DNA from 2 places in the Morganella sp. GD04133 genome. Region 2 is predicted to be linked to the other one. Evidence: predicted binding sites of a transcription regulator. Region 2 holds the regulator's gene; the other holds the start of a gene.
What was found. The regulator PurR, encoded in region 2, represses purine synthesis genes. The targets are predictions, from matches to a motif close to CANGCAAACGTTTGCNTG.
Positions count from the first base shown of each region.

Region 1 (8,206 bases), on a different contig from region 2:
CATGACAATGGTTGCACCGCCGAGTACCGGTTCCGGAATGTGCTGCACAAAACCGGCTACGGCCGGGAACAGCCCCAGCACGATCAGCATCAGTGCCACCACATAACCGACATAACGGCTGGCAACGCCGGTCAGCTGGATCACGCCGTTGTTCTGCCCGAAACAGGAGTTCGGGAAAGTATTAAAGACTGCAGACAGGGCGGAATTGAGGCCGTTTGCCAGTACACCGCCTTTCAGACGCTTCATATAGAGCGGGCCGGATACCGGCTGTTCGGAGACATCGGACGTGGCGGTGATATCACCGATGGTTTCCAGCGAAGTCACCATAAAGATCAGGATCAGCGGCAGCAGCAGGTTCCAGTCAATGGATAAGCCGTAATAGAGTGGCGCGGGGATCACCACCACTTCCTCCGGGATTTCCGCATGGTTATCCGGCAGCATACCCATCCACCAGGCAGCCAGATAGCCTGCTGTCATCGCCAGCACCAGTGATGCAACACGCAGATACGGGTTTTTCTGACGGTTCAGCAGCACAATCACCGCCAGCACAATACCGGCGAGGATCAGGTTATCGGCAGAGCCGAAGGTGTTATCCGCCATTGCGCCGTAACCGCCGCCGATGGAGGTCAGCCCGACCTGAATTAATGACAGGCCGATAATCATCACCACCACACCGGAGACCAGCGGTGTGATAATGCGGCGCGCCAGATGCAGGAACCGGGAGAGGATCACCTCTGTCATGGCGGCCAGCATCAGCGTGCCGAACAGCGCCGCCATCATTCCTTCTGTATCCACACCATTATTTTTCAGTGCCATACCGCCCATAATCAGCGGGGCAACAAAGTTAAAACTTGTGCCCTGAATCGAGAGCAGCCCGGAGCCGACCGGCCCCCAGGTGCGGATTTGCAGCAGTGAGGCCAGCCCGGACGCGAACAGCGACATACTGATAATCCGCTGGGTATCATGAGCAGACAGGCCGAGCGCCTGAGCGATAAGCAACCCGGGTGTAATCACCGCCACAAACATCGCCAGCAGATGCTGACAGGCGGCAAAGAGGGTCTGCGGCAGCGGCGGACGATCTTCCAGACGGTAAATAAGTTCACTATTTGTGTTAGTCGCGGGAGTTACGCTGGTTTTGTCAGAAATGGCAGAGTTCATGTCAACAGGTCCGGGATAAGCAATTTCCGTATTTTAATGATCTGCGGCACAAAAGCAATCGTTTGCGCGAATGAGTTGTTATTTTTTATAGCGGAATATAATCACAGTTTTATTTATTTTAACTTGTCTTTATCCGCTTTTTTTTCTTTAATCCGGATACCTGCTTTTTCCTCTTGCGTAACAGGGACGTGATTAACGCGATAATGATGTAACAAATACCAACAATAAAAGGGGTACGTGAATGTATCAACTCGATGTTTACGGCACGCTGGTTGCGGCCACTCTCGTCCTGTTATTGGGGCGTAAACTCGTAAAAACTGTACCATTCCTCGAAAAGTATACTATTCCTGAGCCTGTGGCCGGTGGTCTTCTGGTCGCGATTGTATTATTGGGGTTCAAATCCGGTATGGATTTGGAAGTGAAATTTGATGATTCACTGAAAGACCCGCTGATGCTGGCGTTCTTTGCCACCATCGGCTTAAACGCCAACTTAGCCGGCCTGAAGGCAGGCGGCAAAACCTTATTTATCTTTGTGATTGCCGTTGTGGGCTTACTGATTGTGCAGAACTCCGTCGGTATTTCCCTGGCGAAAATGATGGGGCTTGATCCGCTGATTGGTCTGCTGGCCGGTTCTATCACACTCTCCGGCGGTCATGGTACCGGGGCGGCATGGGGTAAGATTTTCAGCGACAGCTATGGTTTTACCGCAGCAACAGAAATTGCGATTGCCTGCGCAACCTTTGGTCTGGTGCTCGGTGGCCTGATTGGTGGTCCGGTTGCCCGTTTCCTGATCAAAAAGACAGCCATGAGTGATGTGAAACTGCAGGATGATGAAGCACCGACTGCGTTTGAAAAACCGCAGGCCGGACGCATGATCACCTCGATGGTTCTGCTGGAAACCATTGCACTGATTGCTATCTGTTTGCTGGCGGGGACATATCTGTACAGTGTTCTGACGGATTTCTTCACGTCGATGCAATGGAAGTTCCAGATCCCGGCATTCGTGTGTGTGCTGTTTATCGGGGTTATCCTGAGCAACAGTCTGTCACTGATGGGTTTCTACCGTGTATTTGAACGGGCGGTGTCGGTGCTGGGTAACGTCAGCCTGTCACTGTTCCTGGCGATGGCACTGATGAGCCTGAAACTGTGGGAAATTGCCTCTCTGGCGGTACCGATGCTGGTGATCCTGGCGGCACAGACTGTCGTGATGGCACTGTATGCGATTTTCGTCACGTACCGGGTGATGGGGAAAAACTATGATGCGGCGGTACTGGCTGCCGGTCACTGTGGTTTCGGGATGGGGGCAACGCCAACCGCGATTGCCAACATGCAGGCGGTAACTGATCGCTTCGGGCCTTCTCATGTGGCTTTCCTGGTGGTGCCGATGGTGGGAGCGTTCTTCCTCGATCTGATTAACGCACTGGTTATTCCGTTCTTCCTGGCGTTACCGATTTTCCCGGTTGCGGGCGGGTAACGGAACCGTTCTTAAAGCAGGCAAGCCACCCTTCCGGGTGGCTTTTTTCGTTATACGTTGGTGTATTGTGTGCGTTCCGGCAGCCAGCGTTCGATCAGGGCTTTCGCCTGTTCCGGATAATTCTGGTGCAGATGCCGTGCCACGCGCTGTACTTCCGGCAGCATGCCCTGATCGCGCAGTAAATCCGCGACTTTAAATTCGGCATTGCCGGTCTGGCGTGTGCCGAGCAGTTCGCCCGGCCCGCGGATTTCCAGGTCTTTCTGCGCGATAACAAAGCCGTCGTTGCTGTCCCGCAGCACCTGAAGACGCAGTTTTGCCGTCTGTGTCAGCGGGGTTTTATACAGCAGCACACAGTGGGAGACCGCAGAGCCGCGCCCGACCCGGCCGCGCAGCTGATGCAGCTGTGCCAGCCCGAGCCGTTCCGGGTTTTCGATAATCATCAGGCTGGCATTCGGCACATCCACCCCGACTTCAATCACGGTGGTGGCAACCAGCAGATCCAGTTCACCGGCTTTGAACTGCGCCATCACCGCCTGCTTTTCTGCCGGTTTCATGCGGCCGTGAACCATCCCGACCCGCAGATCCGGCAGCGTGGCTGACAGCTCATCAAACGTCACCTGAGCCGCCTGAGCTTCCAGCAGATCTGATTCATCGATCAGGGTACAGACCCAGTACGCCTGTCGCTTTTCATCCTGACAGGCACTGCGTACCCGCTCAATAATCTCATGGCGGCGGCTGTCCGGAATCGCTACCGTGGTCACCGGGGTTCTGCCGGGCGGCAGTTCATCGATAACTGAGGTGTCGAGATCGGCATAGGCCGTCATGGCCAGGGTGCGCGGGATCGGCGTGGCGGTCATGATCAGCTGATGCGGATGAAATCCCTGCTGTTCACCTTTTTCCCATAACGCCAGCCGCTGGTGGACACCAAAGCGGTGTTGTTCATCGATAATCACCAGCACCAGGGAATGAAAACGGATATGTTCCTGAAAAATGGCGTGCGTGCCGATAACCATCGCCACATCACCGGCGGCAATGGCCTCTTCCTGTGCCTGCCGTGCCTTGCCTTTCTGTTTCCCGGCGACCCAGCCGACGCTGATACCCAGCGGCTCCAGCCACTGGCGGAACGTATTGGCGTGTTGTTCTGCCAGCAGTTCTGTCGGTGCCATCAGCGCCACCTGTTTGCCGTGTGCGATAGCGCGGAGTGCCGCCAGCGCGGCGACCAGCGTTTTTCCGGAGCCGACATCCCCCTGAATCAGGCGCATCATTGGCACCGGTTTTTCCAGATCCTGCTCTATTTCCGCCACCACGCGCTGCTGGGCATGGGTCGGCGAGAAGGGGAGTTGTGCCAGGAACTGATTTTTCAGTGTTTCCTGTGGTGACAGCGGCAGTGCGTGATAACGCTGTGCCCCGGCTCTGACCGCCAGCATGCTGAGGTGATGTGCCAGCAGTTCTTCCAGCACAATCCGTTTCAGTGCAGGATGCTGACCGCTCTCCAGTTCGGTTAACTGTGTGTCTGCCGGTGGTCGGTGCAGTGTTTTCAGCGCCTGCGGCAGACTCATCATAGAGCGGGTCAGTTCCGGCGGCAGTAATTCATTGATGGCACAGGTATCGAGCAGTTCCAGCGCCTGATCGAGCAGTTTGCGGAGTGTGGCCTGGCGGACACCTTCGGTGGTCGGGTAGATGGGGGTGAGTGTTTCCTGTAATTCAACAGACGTATCACTCTGACGGACTTTGTATTCGGGGTGAAAAATTTCCGGGCCGTTTTTGCCGCGCCGGATTTCACCGTAAGCGGTGACCTGTTTCCCGGTCGCCAGTGCATTTTTCATTGCGGCTGAAAAATTAAAGAAACGCAGGGTTAAGATGCCGGTACCGTCGCTTATCTGACAGGTCATCATCCGTTTGCGGCCAAAGACCACATCGGTGCGCAGCACTTCACCGCTGACCGTGGCATAAATTCCCGGTAACAGATCGGTGATGGTATAAAGCCGGGTCTGGTCTTCATAACGCAGCGGCAGATGGAACAGCAGATCCTGAAGGGTATGCAGACCGATACCGGCCAGTTTGCCCGCCTGTCCGGCCCCGACGCCGTGCAAAGTCGTGAGTGGGATAGCATCAAGCAGTTGACCTTTCATTTTCTGCTCCGTTTCGTATCAGGCGGATGGTTTCTTCTGTTGCATGGCAGCCCACCAGCTGTCCGGCGCAATGATATGGCCCTGTTCATCAATCTGCGGACGGGGCAGTTTTTTCTCGCGGGCGACCTGAGCCAGCACCGGATAACCGCGTTCAAACAGCAGGCGCTGTTGTTCATCCAGTGCCAGGGCGCAGCGGGGATGCTCATAGAGACCGGCGGCTTCGCGCTGGCGCTGTGCCTCATAGAGGATCACGGCAGCGGCAACAGACACATTCAGTGACTGTACCATGCCGGACATCGGGATCATAATATGCTGATCCGCCAGCCGGATGGCTTCCTGAGATATGCCGGTTTTCTCAGAGCCCATGATAATGCAGGTCGGACGGGTAAAATCGACAGCCCGGAAATCCACCGCGCTGTCAGACAGATGGGTGGCAAGAATCTGCATACCCTGAGATTTCAGCAGGGTCACGGCATCACCGAGTGTGTCGTGGTTATGCACATTCACCCAGCTGTTGCTGCCGGCGGCGGAAGAGACCAGGGTTTTGATCTTCTCCGGCCAGACCGCATGCAGGTCATGGATACCGACCGCATCCGCGCTGCGGATCACTGCGGAGACATTGTGCGGCTTATGCACTTCCTCAAGACACAGGGTGAGGTCAGGCTGGCGCATCGCCATCATCCGGCAGATGCGCTCATAACGTTGGGAATTCATACCGTGTGATTAATTCCGGTTGCGGCTGACGCGCAGGACATCCGGCATAATGCGGATCTTACGCATAATATTCGCAAGCTGGATACGGTCTTTTGCGGTCAGGCGGATAAAGGCGCAGTAAACGCGGCCATCTTTCTCCTCGGTATTCATGCTCTGAATACTGGAGTTGGCATCATTAATTGCGGCGGTCAGGTTAGCCAGCGCGCCCTGGTGGTTAAACATATCCACTTTGATTTCAGCAATGAAATCCGTGTCGATATCATTATCCCACTCAACAGCCATGAATTTTTCCGGCTCTTTTTCATATCCGCGGATATTACGGCAGGATTCATGGTGGATAACCAGCCCTTTACCCGGACTGATATGGGCGATAATCGGGTCACCGGGCACCGGACGGCAGCATTTGGCGAAGGTAATAAGCACGCCGTCCGCGCCTTTGATCGGCAGCTTGCGGGTGGTGCTCTCTTCAGTATTGTTTTCCGGTTCATTCAGCAGGTTACGGGCAACCACCACGCTCATGGCATTCCCCAGGCCAATTTCCGCCAGCAGGTCATCCAGAGTCGCCAGTTTCATCCGCACCAGTTCACGGCTGATATTTTCCTGCGGGATATCGGTGATCTTACGGCCGTTACCGAGTGCGTGATTGAGCAGACGGCGGCCCAGATTGACGGAATCATCCCGTTTGAGGTTTTTCAGCAGCTGACGGATTTTCGCCCGGGCTTTTGAGCTGACAACAAAGTTCAGCCATGCGGCATTTGGCCGGGCACCCGGTGCGGTAATAATTTCAACGGTTTGTCCGCTGGTCAGTTGCTGGGAGAGCGGGTACGGCTGGCGGTCAACGCGCGCACCGACACAGGAGTGACCGATATCCGTATGGACGGCATAGGCGAAATCCACCGGGGTGGCGCCGGTCGGCAGCTCGACAATCCGGCCTTCCGGTGTGAAGACATAGATTTCATCCGGGAAGAGATCGGATTTCACGCTCTCAATAAATTCGAAGGTGTTGCCGGTACTTTGCTGAAGTTCTATCAGGCTCTGCATCCAGCGGTGGGCACGCACCTGTGCGGTGGTGCCGGATTCACCGTGCTCTTTATAAGCCCAGTGTGCCGCCACCCCCATTTCTGCCATCTGATCCATATCTTCGGTCCGGATCTGCACTTCCACCGGCACCCCGTGAGGGCCGATAAGGGAGGTGTGTAATGACTGATAGCCGTTGGCTTTCGGGATAGCGATATAATCTTTGACGCGACCGGGACGCGGCTTGTACAGGCCGTGAACCTGACCCAGTACGCGGTAGCAGGTATCGACACTGCTCACAATCACGCGGAATGCATAAATGTCCATGATCGAGTGAAAACGCTGCTCTTTCAGGTGCATTTTCCGGTAGATAGAGTAAAGATGTTTTTCCCGCCCGCTGACTTTGCAGCTGATCCCGGCTTCCGTCAGACGTCCTTCGATTTCGGATAAAATCTTCTGGATCATCTCTTTACGGTTGCCGCGCGCGGCTTTTACCACTTCTTTGATGACGCGGTAGCGGTTCGGGTAAAGGGCTTCGAATCCCAGCTCCTCAAGCTCCGTTTTGATATGATGAATACCGAGACGGTGAGCCAGAGGACTGTAGATTTCAAGGGTTTCGCGTGCAATACGGCGACGCTTATCGGGACGCAGAGACCCGAGCGTGCGCATGTTGTGCGTGCGGTCTGCCAGCTTGATGAGAATGACACGAATGTCTTTCACCATCGCCATGACCATTTTGCGGAAGTTTTCAGCCTGAGCTTCTTTTTTGTCGCGGAAGTTCAGTTTGTCTAACTTCGATACCCCTTCCACCAGCCCGGCAACGGTGGTGCCGAACAGTTGTTCAATATCCTGAAAGGTGGCAGGCGTATCTTCAATAACGTCGTGCAGCAGTGCTGCCATCAGTGTTTCGAGGTCGAGACGCATCTCAGCCAGGATACAGGCAACAGCGACCGGATGGGTAATATACGGTTCGCCACTGGAGCGGGTCTGCCCTTCGTGAGCATCCCGCGCAACGACATAGGCTTGTTTTAACAGATCAATCTGCTCTTTCGGCAGATAATCCTTAACAATATGGTTCAGGCTTTCAAACAGGTACAAGGCAGACCTACCTTAACTTAACGACGTCCTTCGGCGATTGCAGAAACCGCTTGCATTTCAGCAGCTTCCTGCTCCTGTTGTTCCTGGCGCTCACGGGCGTCAAGGATCTGGCCGTTGATCAGATTTTCTTCGATTTCGCGCAGGGCGATCACGGTGACTTTATCGTTTTCTTCCGGAACCAGAGGCTCTTTGCCGCCGGCCTGTAACTGACGCGCACGGCGTGCTGCCACTAATACGAGGTCAAAACGGTTACCAATTTTTTCTACTGCGTCCTGGACTGTTACGCGTGCCATAGGTGTGCTACTCCACAGATAAATAAATGACTCGGCATGATACTGAAAGTTGTATCACTGTGCCAATAATTTGGCGATTAAAGCATCATGTCGCTGAACCTGGCGACCTGAACGCAGACGTTCCGCACGGATAATCGTCTGTAAATCGGTCAGCGCGACATTAAAATCATCGTTCACAATCAGATAATCGTACTCGCCATAGTGCTGCATTTCACTGACCGCCTGTGCCATACGTCCGGCAATGACCTCGTCAGTGTCCTGACCACGGCCGCGCAGACGGCGCAGCAACTCTTCACGGGACGGCGGCAGAATAAAGATAC
Region 1 is NZ_JAODZS010000024.1:59,507-67,712, reverse strand. It holds gene N7387_RS13205 (uracil-xanthine permease family protein) at 1-1,158, opposite strand, end outside; gene gltS (sodium/glutamate symporter) at 1,400-2,632, shown strand; gene recG (ATP-dependent DNA helicase RecG) at 2,683-4,764, opposite strand; gene trmH (tRNA (guanosine(18)-2'-O)-methyltransferase TrmH) at 4,783-5,478, opposite strand; gene spoT (bifunctional GTP diphosphokinase/guanosine-3',5'-bis pyrophosphate 3'-pyrophosphohydrolase) at 5,488-7,593, opposite strand; gene rpoZ (DNA-directed RNA polymerase subunit omega) at 7,611-7,886, opposite strand; gene gmk (guanylate kinase) at 7,941-8,206, opposite strand, start outside.
Region 1: the regulator PurR is predicted to act here: its motif matches at 1,210-1,227, upstream of gltS (sodium/glutamate symporter).

Region 2 (8,206 bases):
GCATAAACAGGAACATTGCCCAGAACACGGAAGCGGTCGCGACACCACACCCGACACCGCCGAGAGCAGGCGCACCGAATTTCCCGTAAATAAAGATATAGTTGACCGGGATATTCACCAGCAGGCCGAGAAAACCAATCACCATCCCCGGTTTGGTTTTCGATAACCCTTCACACTGGCTGCGCAGCACCTGATAAAACAGATAACCCGGCGCACCCCACATAATAGCGTGGGTGAATCCGACCGCTTTTTCAGCCAGAACCGGGTCAATATGCGGCATATTTTCAATAATGTAGCGGCTGTTATAGAGCACCGCGATGACCAGAACGGACAAAAATGCCGCCAGCCACATACCCTGACGGATCTGGTTGGCAATCATCGGACGGCGGCCGGAGCCGTTGAGCTGCGCGACCACCGGGGTCAGCGCCATCAGCAGACCGTGACCGAACAGGATAGCGGGCAGCCAGATGGAGGTACCGACAGCCACGGCGGACATGTCTGTCGCACTGACTCTGCCGGCCATCACAGTGTCAACCACGCCCATCGCTGTCTGTGTAAACTGCGCGATAATAACGGGAATACCAAGAGCCAGCAAAGTACGCGCTTCTTTCAAATACTTCTGCACGTAATACACCTTATTTATTCTGATAAAAGGAGGAGGAAAGACGTTCCGGGATTCGTAACACATTTACCGGATCAGGCGGAAAAATCATTCTAACGATTAATCAAATACAAGCCAATACAATTAAATGTGCGGGATGTAACGGGAAGGGCTGTTTAATTCTTTGTTTCAGGATAAACTGCATAAATCTATCCGAATACTGACTGGAGATCCGCATGTTTACCGGGATTGTACAAGGCAAAGGCCCCGTTGTCGCCATCGAAGAAAAAGAAAACTTTCGTACCCACACTGTGAAATTCCCGCCGGATATGCTGGCCGGGATAGAAACGGGCGCATCAGTGGCACATAACGGCTGCTGTCTGACAGTCACAAAAATAGACGGGGATTTAATCAGTTTTGATCTGGTTAAGGAAACCTTAAGGCTGACCAATCTCGGCAGCATTAAAACCGGCGATGTGGTCAATCTGGAAAGAGCCGCCAAATACGGTGATGAAATCGGCGGGCATATTATGTCCGGTCATATTGTCACCACGGCGGAAATTGCCAAGATTTTTGTCTCTGAAAATAATTATCAGATCTGGCTGCGTATCGAAGATAAAGCCCTGATGAAATATATCCTGCATAAAGGCTTTGTCGGTATTGACGGTATCAGCCTGACTATCGGGGATGTGGTGAATAACCGTTTCTGCGTGCATCTGATTCCGGAAACCCGTGAGCGCACTACGCTGGGTAAAAAACGGCTGGGCGATAAAGTGAATATTGAGCTGGATCCGCAGACTCAGGCGATTGTTGATACCACCGAGCGGGTGCTGGCGCAGAAAATGCAGCAGTTGCAGGAAAGCCTGACACCACCGGCACCAACAGAAAAACCACAGGACTGATTGTATTCAGATAAAAAAATCCGGTACTGATTTTTGTCAGACCGGATTATTTATTACGGATAGTTTATTGCGGGCAGGATAGTCAGCGCGGAACGCGTAATCCGCCCTCGCAACCCTGCGGGCTCCATAATATCTGCCACAGCTGGATATCACGGGCACGGAATGCACCGGCGCAGGCGTTAAGATAATAGGTGAACATTCGTTTAAAGCGCGGCGTGTAATTATTTTCCAGTGACGGCCAGGCCGCCTGAAAACGGGAATGCCACGCCATCAGTGTCCGGTCATAATCAGCGCCGAAATTATGCCAGTCTTCCATCACTAATTTATTTTCACTGCTGTCGCCGATATTCTGCACAGACGGCAGACAACCGTTCGGGAAAATATATTTGCCGATCCAGGCATCCACATTCACTTTATTGCGGTTTGAACCGATAGTGTGCAGTAAAAATAAGCCGTCCGGTTTCAGGTTGCGTTTAACCACATCAAAATAGGTGGCGTAATTTTTCGGTCCGACGTGCTCAAACATCCCGACAGACACAATCCGGTCATACTGCTCATGCAGATCGCGGTAATCTTCGAGGATAATATTTACGTCAAGATCCGCACAGCGCGCCTGAGCATATTTTTGCTGTTCGGCGGAAATGGTCACACCGGTCACTGACACACCGAAGTGTTTCGCAGCATACGCCGCCAGTCCGCCCCAGCCGCAGCCGATATCCAGCAGCTGCATACCCGGTTTCAGCTGTAATTTTTCACAGATAAGATGCAGCTTCTGCTCCTGCGCCTTCGCCAGATTGGCCGGGTCATCACTGAGATCTTTCCAGTAACCGCAGGAATACTGCATATACGGGTCGAGCATCAGCTCAAACAGGTCATTACCCAGATCATAATGTTCTTCGCCGACAATCCGCGCCCGCTTTTTGGTTTGCAGATTACGCAGGCGGGCCATGGCGATTTTTATAATATCGTTAATATTCTGCGGCAGCTTATTTTCCAGTCCGGCACGTAATACCCGCTGAAAGAAAATATCTAACCGCTCACAGTCCCACCAGCCATCCATATAGCTTTCGCCCAGTCCCATCGAGCCCTGTTGCAGAACCCGTTTAAAGAATTGGCTGTTATGCACCTGAATATCAAAAGGACGGGAACCATTAACCTCAATGCCGGCTTCGTCTAAAAGATCGGAGGCAATCCGCTGCCAGGAATCAGCAGACGTTTTTTGATTTTCGACACAATCAGAACTCATATTATCTCCAATTTTTATCAAAGCGGGATTCTGAGAGCTTTATTCATGACGTTTTGCGCGGGAACAACAGAACCGGTGTGATTGGCCGTCAACGGGTGACAGTCTGCGTATTAACGTGATCGTTAAGACAAAAACAAAGCTCAAAATCCGGATTTAAAACGAATTGTCAGAAAAGTATAGGAGCCTGAAATTAAAATTCAATGACAAAAAAAGCCGTACATGAGTACGGCCCGTAATTAGGAATATTCTTAATACGTGTTGCAGTCTATTGATTTTGTTCCGCAATAGTCACGGAGGTGCGCGAAGAGCGGCGCTGAATAATATAACCGCCGATAGTCAGTACCACGGTTGCCGCCATGACGGCGGTGGTGGAGAGCAGGGGAGCATGCATCAGCGCGGAGACCAGAAAACTGATCGCAGAGCATAAGCCGAGCTGAATGGCATTCTGCAATGCTGCCGCTTTACCGCTGTGCTCCGGATAAACCGCCAGGGCGTTTGATACCGCAATCGGGTAAGACGCACCATTCATTGCCGCCATAAAGCAGAATGGGATCAGGATCGCCACCAGTGACGGGTTGCTGAATTTCGCCATAACATACAACCCGATCATGCTGACGGCATAACCGGCCAGCAGGAACGGCAGCAGGGTTTTACCGTTAATCCGCGACAGCAGGGCACGGCAGCCGTAGCCTCCGACCATAAAGGCGATCGTCTGCGGGATATAGCTCAGGCCGATATCATTCGGGTTATAACCCATATCGCGCAGAATAAACGGCGAACCGGTCAGCCAGGCAAAGAAACCGGCACTGCACGCGGCATAAATCAGCACGTTACCGCTGTAGACCGGGGACTTCAGCAAACGGAAGAAGGAGATCTTCTGTTTTTCTGTTTTGGCTGCATCCGGCGCAATATGGCGCTTTTCTTTCAGCATCAGGGTCGGGATCAGCACCAGCAGGGTGATCCCGCCGAGTACGAGGAAAATCTCATGCCAGCCGCCGTGGTTGAGCAGCCATGCGCCCAGTAACGGCGCCAGTGCCGGGGAAAGTGCCACCAGCGGCATAATCGCGGCAAAGACACGCTGCGCGCGGTGATCATCATAACGGTCGATAACCAGCGCCTGCCAGGTGACCGCTGCGGAGCAGACGCTGACCGCCTGCACAAAGCGCAGTAATAATAGCTGCGCCGGGGTGGAAACCCAGACCATGGCCAGACAGCTCAGGGCAAACAGGCCGAGACCCATCAGCAGAACCGGCTTGCGGCCGATTTTATCGGAGAGTGGTCCCCATAACAGCTGGCCGATGGCAAAACCGACCAGGAAGATACTCAGACTGGCGCTGATAGCGCTGGCAGTGGAGTTCAGAGAGTCCTGCATCATACCGAATGCAGGCAGATACATATCAATCGCGAGGTAACCCAGCATGCTGAGCCCGGCGAGATAAAAGAGAAAGCCGCGGGAAGGCGATTTATTGACAGTCACAGAGAAATACCTGAATGTTAAATAAGTGTAATGCGTGAGTTGTTATTTTAACTATTCGAGTTTTTCTTTGTAAAACGTTATTATTTGCACACTGCTGTGAAATTTTTTGAAAGGAAGAATTGTGTGGTCAGAATATACGCTGGATGTGGTGGATGCTGTGGCACGGACAGGCAGTTTCAGTGCGGCGGCAGAGGAACTGCACCGGGTGCCTTCTGCCATCAGCTACAGCGTCCGTCAGCTGGAAGAGTGGCTGGCGGTTCCGCTGTTTGAACGACGTCACCGGGATGTTGAACTGACACCTGCCGGGGCATTATTTGTTAAAGAAGCGCGTGATGTTATCAAAAAAATGAAATCCACACGCCACCAGTGCCAGATGATTGCCAACGGCTGGCGCGGGCAGTTCAGTATCGCCGTTGACTGTATCGTAAAACCGGAACGGATAACGCGACTTCTGCTGGATTTTTATCATCATTTTCCGGATATCGAGTTGTATATTTATCCGGAGGTGTTTAACGGGGTGTGGGATGCGCTGGTGGACAGACGGGTGGATGTGGCCATCGGCGCGACACGCGCATCCCCGATCGGCGAGCGTTATAATTTCCGTGATATGGGGTTTATGCCGTGGCGTGCGGTGGTCAGCCCGGATCATCCGCTGGCCTCTGCCGGTCATGTCCTGACCAATGAGGAGATGGTGCCGTACCCGAGTTTATGTCTGGAAGACACCTCGCGTTCCCTGCCGAAACGCGACACGTGGGCACTGGATAATCAGCGCCGCCTGGTGGTGCCGGACTGGGATCGCGGGATTGCCTGTGTGGAATCGGGATTATGTGTGGCAATGATGCCGGCGCACCGGGCCGATCCGCTGATTAAAGAGGGGCGGCTGGCAGCGCTGAAGATAGAGCAGCCATTGCCGGACAGCCCGTGCTGTATCACCTGGGTGGATAAAGATACCTCTCCGGCACTGAGCTGGCTGCTCGATTATCTCGGGGACAGCAGTACACTCAATGCCGAATGGCTGCGCTGATCCTCAGCGGCGGTAATCGATAAACGGACCATCTGCCACGGAGCGGCGTTCGACCAGGCGCGGATGCACCTCAATAGTCTGTGCATCTTCGCGTTTGTTGACGATACGGTCGAGCAGCATGGTCAGCGCCATCTGTCCCAGCCGCTCTTTCGGCTGGTGGATGGTGGTCAGGGCAGGGGTAAAGTAGCGGGCGTTACGGATATTGTCATACCCGATCACAGAAATATCCTGCGGGACACGCAGGCCCATTTCATCAGCCGCGCAAATCGCGCCCATCGCCATGGCATCCCCGCCGCAGAATACCGCGGTCGGGCGCTGTTTGCCGGATAAAATCTGTGCCATCGCCTGATAACCGGAATCCGGTTCAAAATCGCCCTGAACAATCCATTCATCACGCACTGTAATGCCGGCTTCTTTCATTGCTTTGCGGAATCCTTCCAGACGGTTGCCGCCGGTGTTTCGCTCAAGCGGCCCCGGAATAACCGCGATATCACGGTGACCGCGTTCAATCAGGTAACGGCCGGCAAGATAACCGCCGTGCAGGGCGTTATCAATAATCGCATCGGTGAAATCCCCGCGCGCTTTGCCCCAGTCCATTACCACCATCGGGATATTGCGGTAGCCTTCCAGCATGGCAATCAGCTGATCCGGATATTCAGAACACATCACCAGCAGACCATCGACCCGCTTTTGTGCCAGCATCGCCAGGTAGGCTTTCTGCTTGTCAGGATTATTGTGAGAGTTGCACAGCACCAGGGTATAGCCTTTGCTGTAGCAGCTGTTTTCCACCGCCTCAATCACTTCCGCAAAATACGGCGCTTCACTGGAGGTGGCCAGCAGCCCGATGGACTTGGTGTTATTGACTTTCAGACTGCGCGCCACGGCGCTCGGTGAATAGTGCAACTCTTTGATAGCAGCCCAGACAGCCGCCTTCGTTTCTTCCGCAACGAAACGGGTATTATTAATGACATGGGAGACGGTTGTGGTAGAGACGCCCGAGCGCTTAGCCACATCTTTAATCGTTGCCATGATGAAAACAACTCCTGACCTGCCGGTCTGTATTTTATTATTCGGTTAATCGATTGCTATTATAGTGCCATTATGCGGTAACAATAGAAAAATTTCTGTAAAAACAGGCATTGTTGTCTGATCCGGGTCAAAAGTAAAAAATATTACCTGTGCTATGGTTATTGATATGGTCAGCTATTCGGATTTTCCGGTCAGACCATCCGTTTTAATTATTTTGATGATTCAGGATGTCAGGTAATCATCATTGGTCATTAAGCAGCTATTTTGGAGATAGGAATGGATACAGATCTGAAATATGGTTTGTCAACCGCAGTTGCGGCACTGGTTATGATCGTATTATTTGCAACAATGCTTTTCTGATACACCCCCATCAATACAAAAGGGCGGAAAATTCCGCCCTTTCTTGGTTAACAGTATTTTTACGGATTACGCCAGGTTTTCTTCCGCAAATTTCCAGTTCACTAATGCCCAGAAGTTTTCCAGGTATTTAGGACGGGCATTACGGTAGTCGATATAATAAGCGTGTTCCCAGACATCGACGGTTAAGATGGGTTTGTCGTTACCGCTGACCGGGGTTGCCGCGTTAGAGGTATTGACGATAGCCAGGCTGCCGTCTGCTTTTTTCACCAGCCATGTCCAGCCGGAACCGAAGTTTTTCACTGCGGCATCGGTAAACTGCTGTTTGAATTCGGCAAATGAACCGAACGCGTTGTTAATCGCATCCGCAATTTTACCGGTTGGCTCGCCACCGGCGTTTGGTGCCAGGCAGTGCCAGTAGAACGTGTGGTTCCAGACCTGGGCGGCGTTATTGAAGATACCGGCATCAGAGGTTTTGATAATCTCTTCCAGTGATTTACCTTCAAACGCGGTGCCTTTGATCAGGTTATTCAGATTAAGCACATAAGTGTTGTGGTGTTTGCCGTAGTGGTATTCCAGTGTTTCTTCAGAAATATAGGGCGCTAATGCATTTTTTGCATAAGGCAGTGCAGGTAATTCAAACGACATTGCATTCTCCTTGTTAAGGTTAAATCAGTAACCTCATCACAGACGGGTTACTGTTATTATTCTGCGAATTATCTTAACAAGTTTTGTCATAAAAAACAGCGTGAAATACTGGGGGTGATGTTATTCACATTGTGAAAGATAAAATTGCCCACAGAATGATATCCGTCACAATAAAGGCGATAAGCAAGGTGTACAGCTTATGGCGGCAGATCCAGTTATAATAGCGTTTCATTCTGTCTTCCCCGTATGACTGCGGAATCTTAACTATAACGGGTTTACCGGCTGAAATCCGCGCAGGTTTAACCATTTTACAAAAAGCGTGACAGCGGCCGCCGTTTGTCAACCGGCAGCAGACCCTTTACAATCTGCGCTATGACAAAAGTACAAGAATGTTCATGATGCTGGCAGACTATATTTCCCGCGCGATACAAAACCATACTGATTGCAATGCGATTTGTGACCATTATCAGAAAGATGAACTCTCCGAAGTGATCCGGCGGGTCCGCAAATGGCAGTTCCGCGACGGTATTGAGCTGATGTGCAGTGAAGAGATAGAAACTGCCGTACAGAGCGGAGACGAACAGTGCCCCGAGCAGTGGATAGTCTGGTCTGTCACCGGGGATAATGCGAAAACGGTTTCTCCGCAGCACAAAGAATTTTTCAGTCTGTGCCAGCAGGGTTACTGGCTGAAAATGCAGCTGGCCTGACGTACCGGATACAATCCTGAAAATTACCGGTATAATTACCGGCAATATTAAACTGATTCAGAAAAGACAATGACAAAACTCACATTACAAGAGCAGATGCTGAAAGCCGGACTGGTGACCAGCAAAAAAATGGACAAAGTCCGCAGAACAGCAAAAAAATCGCGTGTTCAGGCCCGTGAGGCCAGAGAAGCGGTGGAAGAGAATAAAAAAGCGCA
Region 2 is NZ_JAODZS010000025.1:2,849-11,054, reverse strand. It holds gene N7387_RS13330 (MATE family efflux transporter) at 1-625, opposite strand, end outside; gene N7387_RS13325 (riboflavin synthase subunit alpha) at 838-1,503, shown strand; gene cfa (cyclopropane fatty acyl phospholipid synthase) at 1,586-2,749, opposite strand; gene punC (purine nucleoside transporter PunC) at 3,015-4,226, opposite strand; gene punR (DNA-binding transcriptional activator PunR) at 4,348-5,250, shown strand; gene purR (HTH-type transcriptional repressor PurR) at 5,254-6,279, opposite strand; gene sodB (superoxide dismutase [Fe]) at 6,706-7,284, opposite strand; gene N7387_RS13295 (hypothetical protein) at 7,680-7,991, shown strand; gene N7387_RS13290 (DUF2058 domain-containing protein) at 8,061-8,206, shown strand, end outside.